DNA from 2 places in the Nocardioides albertanoniae genome. Region 1 is predicted to be linked to the other one. Evidence: predicted binding sites of a transcription regulator. Region 1 holds the regulator's gene; the other holds the start of a gene.

Region 1 (7,166 bases):
GTCGTCTTCGCCTCGGCGACCCTCAAGCTCGGTGGCGACTTCGGGGCCGTGGCCGGCTCGCTCGGGCTCAAGGCAGACGAGCGCACGACGCTGGGCGCCGATGCGCAGCGTACGGAGGATGTGCTGCCGTGGATCGGCCTCGACGTCGGCAGCCCGTTCGACTACGGCAAGCAGGGCATCCTCTACGTCGCCCGCCACCTGCCGCCTCCGGGCCGCGACGGCATGGGCGCCAAGACGCTCGACGAGATCGTCGACCTGGTCGACGCCGCCGACGGACGTACGCTCGGGCTGTTCTCGTCGCGACGGGCGGCCGAGGCGGCCGCCGAGGTGGTGCGGCAGAAGCTGCCGCACCTGACCACGCTGGCCCAGGGCGATGCGCAGCTGCCCGAGCTCGCCGCGCAGTTCGTCGCCGACCCGCACACGGTGCTCTTCGGCACGCTGTCGCTGTGGCAGGGGCTCGATGTGCCCGGTGACACCTGTCAGCTGGTGATCATCGACCGGATCCCGTTCCCACGGCCCGACGACCCGCTGATGTCCGCGCGGCAGCAGGCCGCCGACAAGGCCGGCGGCAACGGGTTCATGCAGGTGGCCGCCACTCACGCGGCGCTCCTGCTCGCGCAGGGCACCGGGCGGCTGATCCGCACGACCACCGACCGCGGCGTGGTGGCAGTGCTCGACGCCCGCCTCGCGACCGCTCGCTACGGTTCGTTCCTCAAGGCCAGCCTGCCGCCGATGTGGGCGACGACCGACCCCGGGCTGGTGCGGCAAGCCCTGAAGCGGCTCTCTGAGTCAGCTTCCAGCTGAGCCGAGTCGGCGCGTTCTGACCAAGAACGACGCCGAGTCGGCGCGTTATAACGCGCCGACTCGACGTTCGTGCAGCTGGTCCTTCGGGGTGATCAGCGGTAGGTCTTGGCCCACCAGCGGTGGGTGGCGCGGTCCGGCGAGGCGGTGCCGTGGCAGGTGAAGGCGGTGCCCTGGCCGCACTTGAAGTTGCTGCTCGCGTTGGCGAAGGTGACCTCGACCTTGCGGATCCGCTTGGACGAGAAGCTCTTGATCGTCTTGGTGGCGATGCCCTTGCGGTTGGGCTTGAGGTGGTAGACGCCGCGGGTGCCGTCGGTGCGGAAGACGCTGACCACGGCGGCGTTGGCGTTGGTGCGGGCCACGTCGACCTTCACCCGCAGCTTCCAGCCCTTGCCGACCTTCTTCGGCACGAGGCGCTGCGAGGCGTACGTCAGGTGCTTGAGGGTGAACTTGCCACCGACGGTCTGGCGCTTGGCGGGCAGCACCTTGCGGCCGTCGTGCACCGGCGGGTAGTAGGCGCGGCCTTCGCTGTAGGTCTTCGACGGGGCCAGGTTGGCGGCGGCGAAGCGGACGTACTCCCGCTTGAGGGTCGTGCCGCGCTCGGCGAGCGCCTGGCGGATCGCGGTGGTGGAGTAGGTCGAGGGGGTGCGGTTCCAGATCCCGAGGATCACAGCGGGCAGGTCGCCGCGCTTCTTCGTGAACTTCTCGGAGAGGTAGCGGAAGAAGATCCAGTTGCCGTAGATGCCGAGGTTGGAGGGGCTGGAGTTGTCCATCGGCTTGCGCTGGTCCTCGAGCTGCCCGTAGGCCAGGTATTGCCGGTTGTCGTTGATGCTGTCGTAGACCTCGTCCTCGGCCCAGGTGGCGGTCGACTCCATCATCCAGCGGTCCTCGCCGGCGTCGTAGGCGAACTGGACGGCGTGGAAGTACTCGTGGGCCGCCGTGACCCGGAGGTTCTCCGTGGGCGTGTTGGAGGAGCCGTACTCGCTGGCGGCGTAGTCGTTGTCGAGCACGCAGTAGGCCGTCGCGGCCTTCTGGGAGACCTTCGTCTCCGGGGCGCAGTAGCCGTAGTAGCCCTCGTCGTAGAGGTTCTGCAGGTAGATGTCGACCTTGCCCGGGGTGACGGCCTTGTCGGCGGCGGGCTTGCGATAGCCGGCCTTCACATAGAGCTTGTGCACCTTGGTGACCACGTCGCGCACCTGCTTGGCGTAGGCCACGGAGGCCTTGTCGCCGCCCTTGCCCGGCGTGTAGTGGACGCAGATGACGTCGCTGCAGGTCTGGGTCAACGCCTTGGGCCGGCGCAGCAGCTCGCGCGCGGCCGCCTTGCTCGAGCGGCCCAGGGAGTCCTTGGCGTTCCACAGGTCGGTGAGCGCGATCGTCGCGTCCGGCCGGCCGGAGACGTGGCGTCCGGGCACGACCTGGCGCGCACCGCGCACGCCCTGGCTGCGCTTGACCTTCTTGGCCGCGTCGAGGGCCTTGCGGGCGTCTTCCTCGGTCATCGGCTTCTCGGCGCTGGTGTCGCCGCCCGTCCTCACCGAGGTCGCTGCTGCGGCCGAGGTCGCGGCAGTGGCGGGCATGGTGGCGGCGAACATCGCCATCACCATGCCTGCGACCACGACGAAGGACAGTTGTTTGCGGTTGCTCCGGCGACCAAGGTTTCGCATCACGTACCAGACGTTCGGGGAAGGCAGACCTCGGCAGTCTAAGCGCACACGACGCGCCCACATCGGTGAAACGCCTACAGCCACGCCATACGGCGTCGGTTCGCGCCGTGGCCGGTCATGACAGCGGCTCTGTCACGCGATGGATGCGGTTGCTTCCGGTCGCCGTGGCGTACGACGTCGACCAGGTCGCCGTCGTGTTGGAGTCGCGGCGCTCGCCGATGGTCCACCAGTCCATCTGGGCCCGGTTGCGGGTCACGTCGAGGATCGAGAAGCCGTGGTCGTCGAAGTTGAGGTGGCGTACGTGGCGGTTGGCGGTCTTGATGATGTTCTCGACCGTCACGCTGACCGTGCGGCGCGGGGCCCCGAGCACGTCTTTGAGGTTGTTGGAGGTGACCGAGGTGGCGACGAACTCGACGCCGGCGGTCTTGCCGAGCGGATAGACGGCCGAGTCGTACGGCAGGTCGCACGCCCACGCGGAGTGGATGTCTCCGGTGACGAAGACGGTGTCGGTGACCGCGTTGTTGCGGATGTGCTCGAAGAGCTCGGTGCGGTCGGCGGTGTAGCCGTCCCACTGGTCGAGGTTGTAGGCGATGCCGTTGTCGGGCAGCAGGCCGGCGACGTCGTTGACCGGTGCGATCAGGCTCTTCGGCAGCGCGCCGAACGTGACCGGCGCGATCATCACCGGGTTGCCGACGATCTTCCACTGCGCGTCGGTGAGCAGGCCGTCCTTGAGCCAGGCCAGCTGCTCGTCGCCGGTGATGGTGCGGTCGGGGTCGTCGACCTTCGCGAGCTCGAGGCGGCTCGCCTGCTCGGAGCGGTAGGAGCGCAGGTCGAGCATGCTCAGCTCGAGCAGGGTGCCGAACCGCAGTCTCCGGTAGATGCGGTCGTGGAGGTGGTCGTCGGTCTCCACCGTCGCGCCCTCGTCATCGGGGCCGGTGTCGACGCGCAGCGGCATCCACTCGTCGTAGGCCTGGTTGGAGCTGGTCTTGCGGTCGATCCAGTCGAACTCGCCCGGCTCGTTGTTCTCCGCGCCCAGCATCCAGGCGTCGTTGGCCGACTCGTGGTCGTCCCAGGTGACGATCCAGGGCAGGCGGGCGTGCGCGTCGGAGAGGTCGACGTCGCGCTTGTACTGCGCGTGCCGGATCCGGTAGTCGGCCAGGGTGTGCATCTCGTGGGCCGGCTCGTGGGGGCGCACGTCGTCGTTGCCCATGCCGTAGCCGTACTCACCCGGGCCGTACTCGTAGAGGTAGTCGCCGAGGTGGATGATCGCGTGCAGGTCGTCGCGCTCGGCCAGGTGGCGGTAGGAGGCGAACCAGCCGGCCTGCAGGTTGGAGCAGGAGACCACCCCGAAACGTACGTTGTCGGGGGTGGCGTCGGCCGCCGGAGCGGTGCGGGTGCGGCCGACCCGGCTGGTCTGGCCGTTGTAGGTGAAGCGGTAGAAGTACCAGCTCTCGGGAGCCAGGCCGGTGACGTCGAGCTTCACGGTGTGGTCGCGGTCGGGGCCGGTCTGCTGCGAGCCCTTGCCGGTGATGCGCTTGAAGTCGGCCGTCGGCGAGATCTCCCAGCGCACCAGAACCTCCTCGCCCTTTCCCGACCCTGCGGTCGCGTCGGCGGTGGGCGTGACCCGGGTCCAGATGACCACGCGATCCGGGAGCGGGTCGCCGGAGGCGACACCGTGCTGGAAATGGTTGAGCGTCGCGCCGGCCGCCTCCGCCGGTGAGGGGAGCGTCATCGTCGCCGCGGCGGCGCCGGTGATGCCGGCCGCCAGGAGGGTGCGGCGATCGAGATGGTTCTGGGCTGGACGGTTCGTGGTCACGCTGTATGAAACGACGCAGCCGCCGGCCCTGTCATGGGCCGGCGGCTGGATTTCACGCAGTGTTCCCGGGTGGTTCCGGGTGGTTCTCGCAACGTTCGGATCAGAGGCTTCGCAGCACAGCGGTCACCTTGCCGAGGATCGTCGCGTGGGTGCCGTCGATGGGCTCGTACGCCGCGTTGTGCGGCAGCAGCCACACCTTGCCGTCCTTGCGCGAGAGCGTCTTGACGGTCGCCTCGCCGTCGATCAGCGCGGCCACGATCTCGCCGTTCTCCGCGGTCGGCTGCTGGCGCACGACCACGAAGTCGCCGTCGCAGATCGCGGCGTCGACCATCGAGTCACCGGAGACCGAGAGCAGGAAGAGCTCGCCGTTGCCGACCAGCTGCTTGGGCAGCGGGAAGACGTCTTCGACGCTCTGCTGGCTCGAGGTCTCCTCGGCCAGGATCGGGCCACCGGCCGCGATCCGGCCGACGAGCGGCACCATGGTCGCGTCGGGGGTGGGGTTGAGGTCGGCGCTGAGGTCGGCCTCGCCGGCATCGCTCTCGTCGCCGGACATCGCCTTGCGGTGGGCCATCACCTCGGGGAGGAAGACCTCGAGAGCGCGGGGACGCTTGGGGTCCTTCCGGATCAGACCACGCTGCTCGAGCGCACGGAGCTGGTGGGCGACGCTGCTGGTGCTGGTCAGCCCGACCGCGGCACCGATCTCGCGCATGCTCGGCGGGTAGCCGCGCTGCTCGATGCTGTCGCGCAGGTGAGCGAGGATGCGCTGCTGACGTGGCGTGAGCCCGGTCGCGTCCGGCGGCCCGTCGGGCAGCTCGCGGACGCGGCTCTTCTTCGAACCACCTGATCCGGTGCCTGTCTTCTGCGTGGTCATGTCAGCACATTAGTCGCATCAGCCCCACGAGTTCAAACATCTGTTCGATCTCGGGAGTGGCGGGTGGCGCGTTGGGAAATTCTTCGAACGCCTACTTGCTTTGTTCGAACACGTGATCTACCTTCGAACACATGCTCGATCGAACACGTGATCGAAACAGACTGATCTGGAGGCCGTGATGAGTGCAACCGTGTATGTGCTGCCCGTAGCCGAGGCGCCGCGCCCCGTGCGGGAAGTGCGTCGCTCGCAGGTGCGGCTCACCCGCCGCGGCCGGATCGTCGTGTTCGCCTTCGCGCTCGTCGTGCTCTTCTCGATCGCGCTCGTCGGCGCTCGGGTCGCGTTCGGGGCCGGCGGTGCCGAGTTTCCAGGCACCTCCTCCTCCGCTCACACGATGGTCGTCGGCGATGGCGACACGCTCTGGGACATCTCCTCGGAAGCGGTAGCCGGCACCGACGCCTCCATCCGGGAGATGGAGCAGACGATCAAGGAGCTCAACAGCCTCGAGTCCTCGATGCTGGTCACGGGGCAGACCCTGATCATCCCGACCGCCCGCTGAGGGCTCCTAGATGTCCGGCTGCCCCCTCACCCCCTGGCGGCCGGCTACCGGGGAAAGACGAGAGTGCCGCAGACGATGGGAAGCGTCTGCGGCACTCTCGCGGTTGTCTGTCGACGACTCGGCGTCTGTGTCAGTGTCGGGGGCGGTAGCTGCCGTCCGAGGTGGTGGGCGGCCACTGATGACTGCGCGAGGCGCGCCGCGGGGGCGGCCACTCGTCCTCCTGCGGCGCCGGCGACACCTGGGACTGTCGCTGGGTGGGCATCGCCTGCGTGGGGATGTCCGCCGCCGGCATCGTCGGGGGCATCGTCGGCCGCGGGCCGGTCTGGCCATAGCGGGCCGGGGCAGCCTGGTAGGCCCCGGACTGCTGGGTCGGATAGCTCCCTGTGCCGTAGCCCGGAGTGTCGTACCCCTGGGTGTCGTACCCCTGGGTCTCGTAGTCGTAGCTCTGGGGCTGTGGCGTCGATGCCGGGGTGGCCGGGTTGGAGTAGTAGGGCTGAGGGGGCGGCGGCTGATAGGTCGGACCGCCGTAGGCCGAGCGGTTGCCCGTGTCGCCGAACGACGAGCGGTTGCCCGTGTCGCCGAACGACGAGCGGTTGCCGGTGTCGCCGTAGGGCGACTGGCTCCCGGTGTCGTAGCCGTAGCTGTCGGCGTAGGGCGACTGGCTTCCGGTGTCGGTGCTGTGCCGGCCGTACGACCCGGTGTCCTCGTAGCCGTAGGAGCTGGTGCCGTAGTAGTCCTGGCTCGAGTAGTCCTGGCCCGGGTATTCCGGGTCCGGGTAGTCCTGCTCCTCGACGTAGGCGTTGGAGTGGCTGCCGGAGTATTCCTCGGCGGGTGGAGCGGTGGGGGAGCCGGTGAGTGCGCGCCAGGCCTTGCCGGCGAAGGTGAAGGTCAGGAAGAGGCAGGCGACCGCGGCGACCGCAGCGATGGCCAGCTTCGCCCAGGCGCCGGACTCGCCGCCGCGTGCGTCGGCCCCGAAACCGACGGCGACCCACACCAGGACACCCCAGATGATGAGGAATCCCAGCGTCGCGATCGCAGGCACGATGAATGGTGGCCGGGGTCCGTTACTGGGGCGCGTGCCTCTCCGCGGCCCGACGCGGTTTCCTCCGGAGATGTTTGTCACGGGGGACATTCTTACTCATCAAGGCCAGCCGGGGGCCGTTGAACCGGAATCTTTAAGTGTTTGATCGCCCGCCGCGCCGGGCTCTCGCGGCGTCTCCTCGGGGCGACACGCCGGGCTCACGGTGAATCGCGATCGGCGCTTGCATCGTCTTGGAGGCGGGCGTACGGTTACCACTACATCTAGTAGTTACACCGCTGTAGTTATCCACATATAGTTCACATGAACAGGTGGATGGTTCACAGCGGTGAGGGTGTTGTTCCACAAGGACTCACGCTCGTATCCACAGATTCCACAGGCATCGGCCGCATCTGGGTCGGGCTGGATCCACAGGCTCCGGG
Region 2 (7,166 bases), 2.3 Mb from region 1:
CGCGGTGCTCTTCGGCGCTGCGTACGTCGCGCGTCGATCGGCCTGAGCGGGCGGGACCAGACGGAACCAGGCGAGGCCCCGCCCGCTGCGGCGTACTCAGTGGAGAAGCTTCTCCATGGTGTCGATCTCGCTCGACTGAGACTCGATGATGCTGCCGGCCAGCTCGACGGCGGGCTTGAACCGGCCCTCGTTCTGCTCGGTCTCGGCCATCTCGATCGCACCCTCGTGGTGCTCGACCATCATCTCCAGCCACATGTCGCCGAACTCGGCGTCGGAGGCGTCCTCGAGGGCGTCCATGTCGTCGGCCGACATCATCCCGGGCATGTCGTGGTCCATGTCGCCCATCGAGTCGGACATGCTGCCCTCGTCGTCGCTGTGACCCTCGTGGCCACCGTTGACGTGATCGCGCATCGTCGAGGGCACGTCCTCGCCCCACTCCTGGAGCCAGCGCGACATGGTCTCGATCTCCGGGCTCTGGGCGGCGCTGATCGCGTCGGCGAGCTTCTGCACCTCGGGGTCGAGGTCGCGCCCGCGGGTCAGGTCGACCATCGACATCGCCTGGGCGTGGTGGGGGATCATGTCCGTCGCGAAGGCGACGTCGGCGGCGTTGTGCTCGGTCGCCGAGAGCTTCTGGGGCTTCTCGGCCTCCTCGCCGCCTCCGCAGGCCGACAGGGCCAGGAGCGCGGCCATGCCGGCCGCCGCCCAAGTGGCGCGGATGAGGGGTCGTTGCGTACGCATCGTGTGTTTCTCCTTGTCAGAGGGTTGTCGTGGGCGTCACTGGGCCTCCCGCGACCGCGGGAGGCCAGCTCGCTCAGCACCTGATGACGGAGAACGCCCACTGCGGTGGTGGGCCGGTCGCGAGACGCGCGGGGGAGGGTGCGGTGCCGACGGTGCGCCATCGGCCGGGGGCGCGGTCGAACCACCACAGCGGCGTACGCCGCCGCAGGCCGCGCAGGAGCAGAGCGCCGGCGGCGAGCAGGAACGCGGCGCACAGCATCATCGCCGTGTGTGCGTCGCCGCCGAGGTGTGCCGCATGGCCGGCTGCGCCATGGGTGGTGTTCTCGAGGGCGTGCGTGTGGTCCACGTGGGCGGCGGGCAGGCTCATCGCGCCGTGCTCGCCGTCGGTGGCGGTTCCGTGAAGGCTCAGCGCGTGCATGGCGAGCAGGCCGGCGACGGTGAGCACGACCGCGGCGAGCAGCGCGGCGCGAGCGATCCCTCGGCCGGTCTGCTGGCGTCGATGCGCTGCCGTCCACACCCGGCACACCTTAGGCAGTCGGCCGGGGCTGGACAAAGTGACGTCGTGGCCGGCGAACGGCTTGTATCTGATACCCCTATGGGGTATGAATTGTCCCGTAGGCTGACGAGCGATCGAGCAAGGGGGCGACATGACGTCGCATGACGGGCACCACACGATGAGCCACGGTCACGAGGGTCGTGGCGACCATGCCGGGCACGGCGGAGGATCCAGCGTGAACGCGATGGCCGCCAGCGCGACGCTCCACTGCCTCACCGGGTGCGCCATCGGAGAGATCGCCGGCCTGATGATCGGCACGGCCGTCGGGCTCAGCAACGGATGGACGATCGCGCTGGCGATCGTGCTCGCGTTCGTCTTCGGCTACTCCCTCTCCACGCTCCCGCTGCTGAAGTCGGGGCTGGCCATCGGCACCGCTCTCAGTGTCGTACTCGCCGCTGACACCCTCTCGATCGCCACCATGGAGGTGGTCGACAACCTGGTGATGGCGATCATTCCCGGTGCGATGGAGGCGGGTCTGGTCAACGTCGTGTTCTGGGTCGGGATGATGATCGCCCTCGCGGTGGCCTTCGTGGCCGCGTTCCCGGTCAACCGATACCTGCTCCAGCGGGGCAAGGGGCATGCGCTCACGCACGAATATCACGGCGCGGAGCCGGTCCAGGAGGGCGTACGTCGCCTCATCCCGTCCTTCTCGAGCGGTGCTCTCGCTGCGGTGATCATCGCCTTCATCCTCGGTGGTCTCTCGGTCGCCGTGGCCGAGGAGTTGGGTGGCGAGACGGGCGGCGAGCCTGCGCCCGCAGGTCAGGTCGAGGCGCCGGCGCACTGAGCCCTCGGCTACATCCGACACGCCCGAACAGGTGTTCACATCGAACGCTTGTTCGGGCTAGTGTGGGGTCGCAGGTGGAGCGTGGTTCGTGCTTTCGCCCCGGGAAACACAGGGTCGGGAGACACCGTGCCAGAGGGTCCCGTTCAAAACTGTCGGTGGTCCCGTCTAGCGTCTGCCTTGATGACGACGAAGACACGTGGACAAGCGGCAGGCAGGGGCAAGAAGCCTGCACCTCAGGAAGGAAAGAACATGGCGGCAGGTGATCGTGAGAAGGCGTTGGACGCCGCTCTCGCCAACATCGAAAGACAGTTCGGCAAGGGCTCGGTGATGAGGCTGGGCGATGAGACCCGGGCTCCGCTGGAGGTGATCCCGACCGGCTCGATCGCGCTCGACGTGGCGCTCGGCCTCGGCGGTCTGCCTCGCGGGCGAGTGGTCGAGGTCTATGGGCCGGAGTCGTCGGGTAAGACGACGGTCGCGCTGCACGCCGTGGCCAGCGCGCAGCGGGCCGGCGGCATCGTGGCGTTCGTCGACGCCGAGCACGCGCTCGACCCGGAATACGCGAAGGCTCTCGGTGTCGACACCGACGCCCTGCTGGTCTCCCAGCCCGACTCGGGTGAGCAGGCCCTGGAGATCGCCGACATGCTGATCCGCTCGGGCGCTCTCGACCTGATCGTGGTCGACTCCGTCGCGGCGCTGGTGCCGCGTGCTGAGATCGAGGGCGAGATGGGCGACAGCCACGTCGGTCTGCAGGCCCGGTTGATGAGCCAGGCGCTGCGAAAGATGACCGGTGCCCTCAACAACTCCGGCACGACCGCGATCTTCATCAACCAGCTGCGCGAGAAGATCGGCGTGATGTTCGGCTCGCCCGAGACCACGACCGGTGGCCGCGCGCTGAAGTTCTACTCCTCGGTGCGACTCGACGTGCGCCGGATCGAGACGCTCAAGGACGGCACCGACATGGTCGGCAACCGCACCCGCGTCAAGGTCGTGAAGAACAAGGTCGCCCCGCCGTTCAAGCAGGCGGAGTTCGACATCATGTACGGCAAGGGCATCTCCCGCGAGGGCGGCCTGATCGACGTCGGTGTCGAGGCGGGCCTGGTCCGCAAGGCCGGCGCTTGGTACACCTACGAGGGTGACCAGCTCGGTCAGGGCAAGGAGAACTCGCGCAACTTCCTCAAGGACAACCCCGACCTGGCCAACGAGCTGGAGAAGCGGATCCTGGAGAAGCTCGGCGTCGTGCCGACGGTCGACGCTCCGGCCGACGGTGACGCGCCCGTGGCCGAGCCTGCGGGCGTCGAGGACTTCTAGGTCCTGGTCGCCGACTGACCCGTGGCTTCGTCAACGCCTGACCGTTCGTCCACCCAGGATGCCTGGGTGGACGAACGGCCCGCGCCCGACTGGCTGGGCGACGTCACGCTCGGCGTGGAGGCTTGGGCCGGCAAGGTCGAGCCGGCCCCGTCGGTCGAGCCGTCGTCGCGACGAAGGAGCGACGACGTGTCCAGGCCAGCACGGTCCCGTCGCCGAAAGTCCCGCGGCGCCGACCCGGCCCCGAAGAAGGCTCCGAAGGGCGACTCGAAGAGCGACCCCGAGCCCGACCAAGAGGCCATCGCCCGCAAGATCCTCCTCGACACGCTCACCGGTCAGGCCCGCAGCCGCAAGGAGCTGGCCGACAAGCTCGCGAAGAAGGAGATCCCCGACGACCTGGCGACCCGGCTCCTCGACCGTTTCGAAGAGGTCGGGCTGGTCGACGACGAAGCCTTCGCCAAGGCCTGGATCGCCAGCCGCCAACCGGGCAAGGGGCTCGCCCGCCGTGCCCTGGCCCAAGAGCTGCGCCGCAAGGGCATCGATGACGAGGTCGCCCGTGAGGCGCTCGACGAGATCGACCCCGACGACGAGCGCGAGGCGGCTCGGGTGCTGGTGCGGCGCAAGCTCCGCTCGCTGGAGCGCTTCGACGACCAGACCAAGACCCGGCGCCTGGTCGGGATGCTCGCCCGCAAGGGATACGGCGCCGGTGTGGCGTTCGGGATCGTCCGCGACGAGCTCGCTCTTGCCGATGAGGATGATGCCGGTGGTCTCATGTCAGAATCCGATCTGTGAGTGAGTCGCAAGAGCGCGAGATCCTGACCTATGAGCTGTTCGGCACCGCGGTGCGCGACATCGCCCAGAAGGTGGTGGACAGCGGTTACGAGCCCGACATCGTGCTCTCCATCGCCCGCGGCGGGCTCGCTCTCGGGATGGGCCTGGGCTACGCCCTCGACGTGAAGAACCTCTCCGCGGTCAACGTCGAGTTCTACACCGGCGTCAACGAGCGCCTCGACGTGCCGATGATGCTGCCGCCGACCCCGGCCGCCGTCGACCTGACCGGGATGAAGGTGCTCATCGCCGACGACGTCGCCGACACCGGCAAGACGCTCGAGATCGTGCACGACTTCTGCGAGGGCCATGTCGCCGAGGCTCGCACCGCGGTGATCTTCGAGAAGCCGTGGACGGTGATCAACGCCGATTACGTCTACAAGAAGACCGACCGGTGGATCGACTTCCCGTGGTCCTCGCTGCCGCCGCTCGTCGACCGTCGCGGTGGCCTGGCCCACTGAGGCCCGCGCACTAGTCTGTTCTGCATGTTCACGCCGGTCGCTGTCCACACCGGGACACAGCGTCTCGGCGGGGTGACGCGCCCGGGGGAGAGCTGGGCAGCCGCGGCGACGCGGATCGCCGGGCGCCCGGCGTACGCTCTGGATCTTTCGGGCGAGGTCAAGGAGTTCTCCTCCGACCCGATGCCGGTGATCTCGCTGCGGCCGATGACCCGCGGTGACCTGCTCCACCTGATCCGCTGGCTCAACGCCGATCACGTGAAGCGGTGGTACGGCGTCGACGGTGATCCCACCCCCGAGTGGGTCGTCGACAACTACGGTCCGGACATCGACGGCGAGACCGCGGTGAGCTTCTGGGTGATCGAGGCCAACGGACGATCGGTCGGCTTCTGCCAGGACTATCGGATCAGCGACGAGCCCGACTACGCGCTGCTGACACCCGACCCGGATGCGATCGGCTTCGACTACGCGATCGGTGAGCCGGCCTTCGTCGGCCGCGGGATCGGGCCGCGCACGGCCTGGGTCTGGCTGACCTCGATCCCGCAGCGCTACCCCGGCGCCACCACCTGCTTCGCCGCTCCCGACCACCGCAACACCGCCTCTCTGCGGATGCTCGACAAGGTCGGCTTCGAGCGCGGCACCTGGTTCGACGAGCCGCAGCCCGACGGATCGACGACCACGATGGTCGGCTGCTCCCTCGATCTGCGCCGCGTCGTCGCCTGACCCGCCGAGTCGGCTCGTTCTGACACGTTTCCCCCTCGAGTCGGCGCGTCATGACGAGCCGACTCGGCACTAAGGTCGACGCCATGAGCCTTCGCGACGAGTTGCGGTTGCCGATCGGGCCGGTGGATCTGACGGCCTACGAGACCAACTCGGCACCGGGCGTCGGAGCCGACAAGGCGACCGGCAAGCAGGTGCTCGCCGAGCTCGGACCGACATTGATCGAGCTGCAGACCAAGCTGTTCGCGTCTAAGGAGAGCGACGACCCCAGGCGGGTGCTGCTCGTGCTCCAGGGGATGGACACCTCCGGGAAGGGCGGCGTGCTCAAGCACACCGTCGGCCTGGTCGACCCGGTGGGAGTGCGGATCACCAGCTTCAAGGCGCCCACCGCGGAGGAGCGCGCCCACGACTTCCTGTGGCGGGTCGAAAGGGCGGTGCCGGAGCCGGGCTATCTCGGCGTCTTCGACCGCTCCCACTACGAGGACGTGCTGATCGGGCGCGTCCGCGAGCTCGCCGCGGCCGACGAGATCGAGCGACGCTACGAGGCGATCAACGATTTCGAGAAGCGACTGACCGACGACGACACCGTCGTCCTCAAGTGCATGCTGCACATCTCCCCGAAGGAGCAGAAGAAGCGGCTGCTGGCGCGGCTCGACGGCCCGACCAAGCACTGGAAGTACAACCCCGGCGACGTGGACGAGCGCCAGCTGTGGGACAGCTACCGCGAGGCGTACGAGATTGCGCTGGAGCGCACCAACACCGAGTACGCTCCGTGGTACCTCGTGCCGAGCGACAAGAAGTGGTATCGCAACCTGGCCATCGGCGAGCTGCTCCTGGAGACCCTGGACCGGCTCGACCTCGACTGGCCCGCGCCCCGCTTCGACGTCGCCGAGGAGAAGAAGCGACTGGAAGAGGACACCATCTCGTGAGCGAGCGCCAGCGAGCGAGCCATCGAACCATCACGTGGCCGCGTCCGTATTCTGGCGCTTGCGCTACGGAGGTGGCCGCGTGAGTCTGGAGACGGTGCGGGTGACGAGGTATGTCACGCCGCTTCGGGAGGGCGGGAGCCTGCCCGGGATCGTGGAGGCCGAGGATCTCGGCACGTACGTCTGCAAGTTCCGTGGCGCCGGGCAGGGGCTTCGGGTGCTGGTCGCCGAGGTGATCGTCACCGGGCTGTGCCGGGCGCTCGACATCACGACGCCCGACCAGGTCGTGCTCGACCTCGACCCCGAGATCGCCCGCTACGAGGCCGACGAGGAGGTGCAGGACCTCCTCACCGCGAGCCCCGGGCACAACCTCGGCATCGACTTCCTGGCTGGGGCGTTCGGCTACGACGCCGCCTACCAGCCCGATCCGTCGCTGGCCGGCCGGATCCTGTGGCTCGACGCTCTGATCGCCAACGTCGACCGCTCCTGGCGCAACCCCAACATGCTGCTGTGGAACGGTGCGCTCTACGTCATCGACCACGGAGCTTCGCTCTACTTCCACCACGTGTGGCCCGGCGGCGGGGGAGACCCGGCGCGTTATGCCGCGCAGCCCTACGACACCTCCGAGCACGTGCTGCGGGGCTTCGCCGCCGAGGCGCTCGCCCAGAGCGACGACCTCGCCGCGCGCCTGGACGACGCAGTGCTCGAGAAGGTGCTCGCCGACGTACCCGACGAGTGGCTCGAGCCCGTCCCCGGTTACGACACGCCGGAGTCGCTGCGCGAGCGCTACGTCGCGTTCCTGCGTGCCCGCCTCGACGGCGGCCGCCCGTGGCTGCCCGTGGCCGAGACCT

Evidence for each region. Region 1 encodes LexA, which represses DNA repair genes until DNA is damaged. Its sites were predicted from a motif close to TCGAACANNTGTTCGA; they were not measured.
Region 2: a site for LexA is predicted at 2,119-2,134, ahead of recA (recombinase RecA). Genes of this name have one in related genera too.

The regions. Positions count from the first base shown of each region.
Region 1 covers NZ_VFOV01000001.1:4,400,422-4,407,587, reverse strand. The annotation lists gene FB381_RS21090 (ATP-dependent DNA helicase) at 1-804, shown strand, start outside; gene FB381_RS21085 (MXAN_6640 family putative metalloprotease) at 897-2,462, opposite strand; gene FB381_RS21080 (alkaline phosphatase D family protein) at 2,578-4,278, opposite strand; gene lexA (transcriptional repressor LexA) at 4,379-5,149, opposite strand; gene FB381_RS21070 (LysM peptidoglycan-binding domain-containing protein) at 5,328-5,705, shown strand; gene FB381_RS21065 (hypothetical protein) at 5,836-6,747, opposite strand.
Region 2 covers NZ_VFOV01000001.1:2,071,334-2,078,499, forward strand. The annotation lists gene FB381_RS09835 (MFS transporter) at 1-46, shown strand, start outside; gene FB381_RS09840 (DUF305 domain-containing protein) at 97-738, opposite strand; gene FB381_RS09845 (DUF6153 family protein) at 812-1,255, opposite strand; gene FB381_RS09850 (DUF4396 domain-containing protein) at 1,386-2,078, shown strand; gene recA (recombinase RecA) at 2,328-3,386, shown strand; gene FB381_RS09860 (regulatory protein RecX) at 3,453-4,175, shown strand; gene FB381_RS09865 (phosphoribosyltransferase) at 4,172-4,672, shown strand; gene FB381_RS09870 (GNAT family N-acetyltransferase) at 4,697-5,392, shown strand; gene FB381_RS09875 (PPK2 family polyphosphate kinase) at 5,476-6,318, shown strand; gene FB381_RS09880 (HipA family kinase) at 6,398-7,166, shown strand, end outside.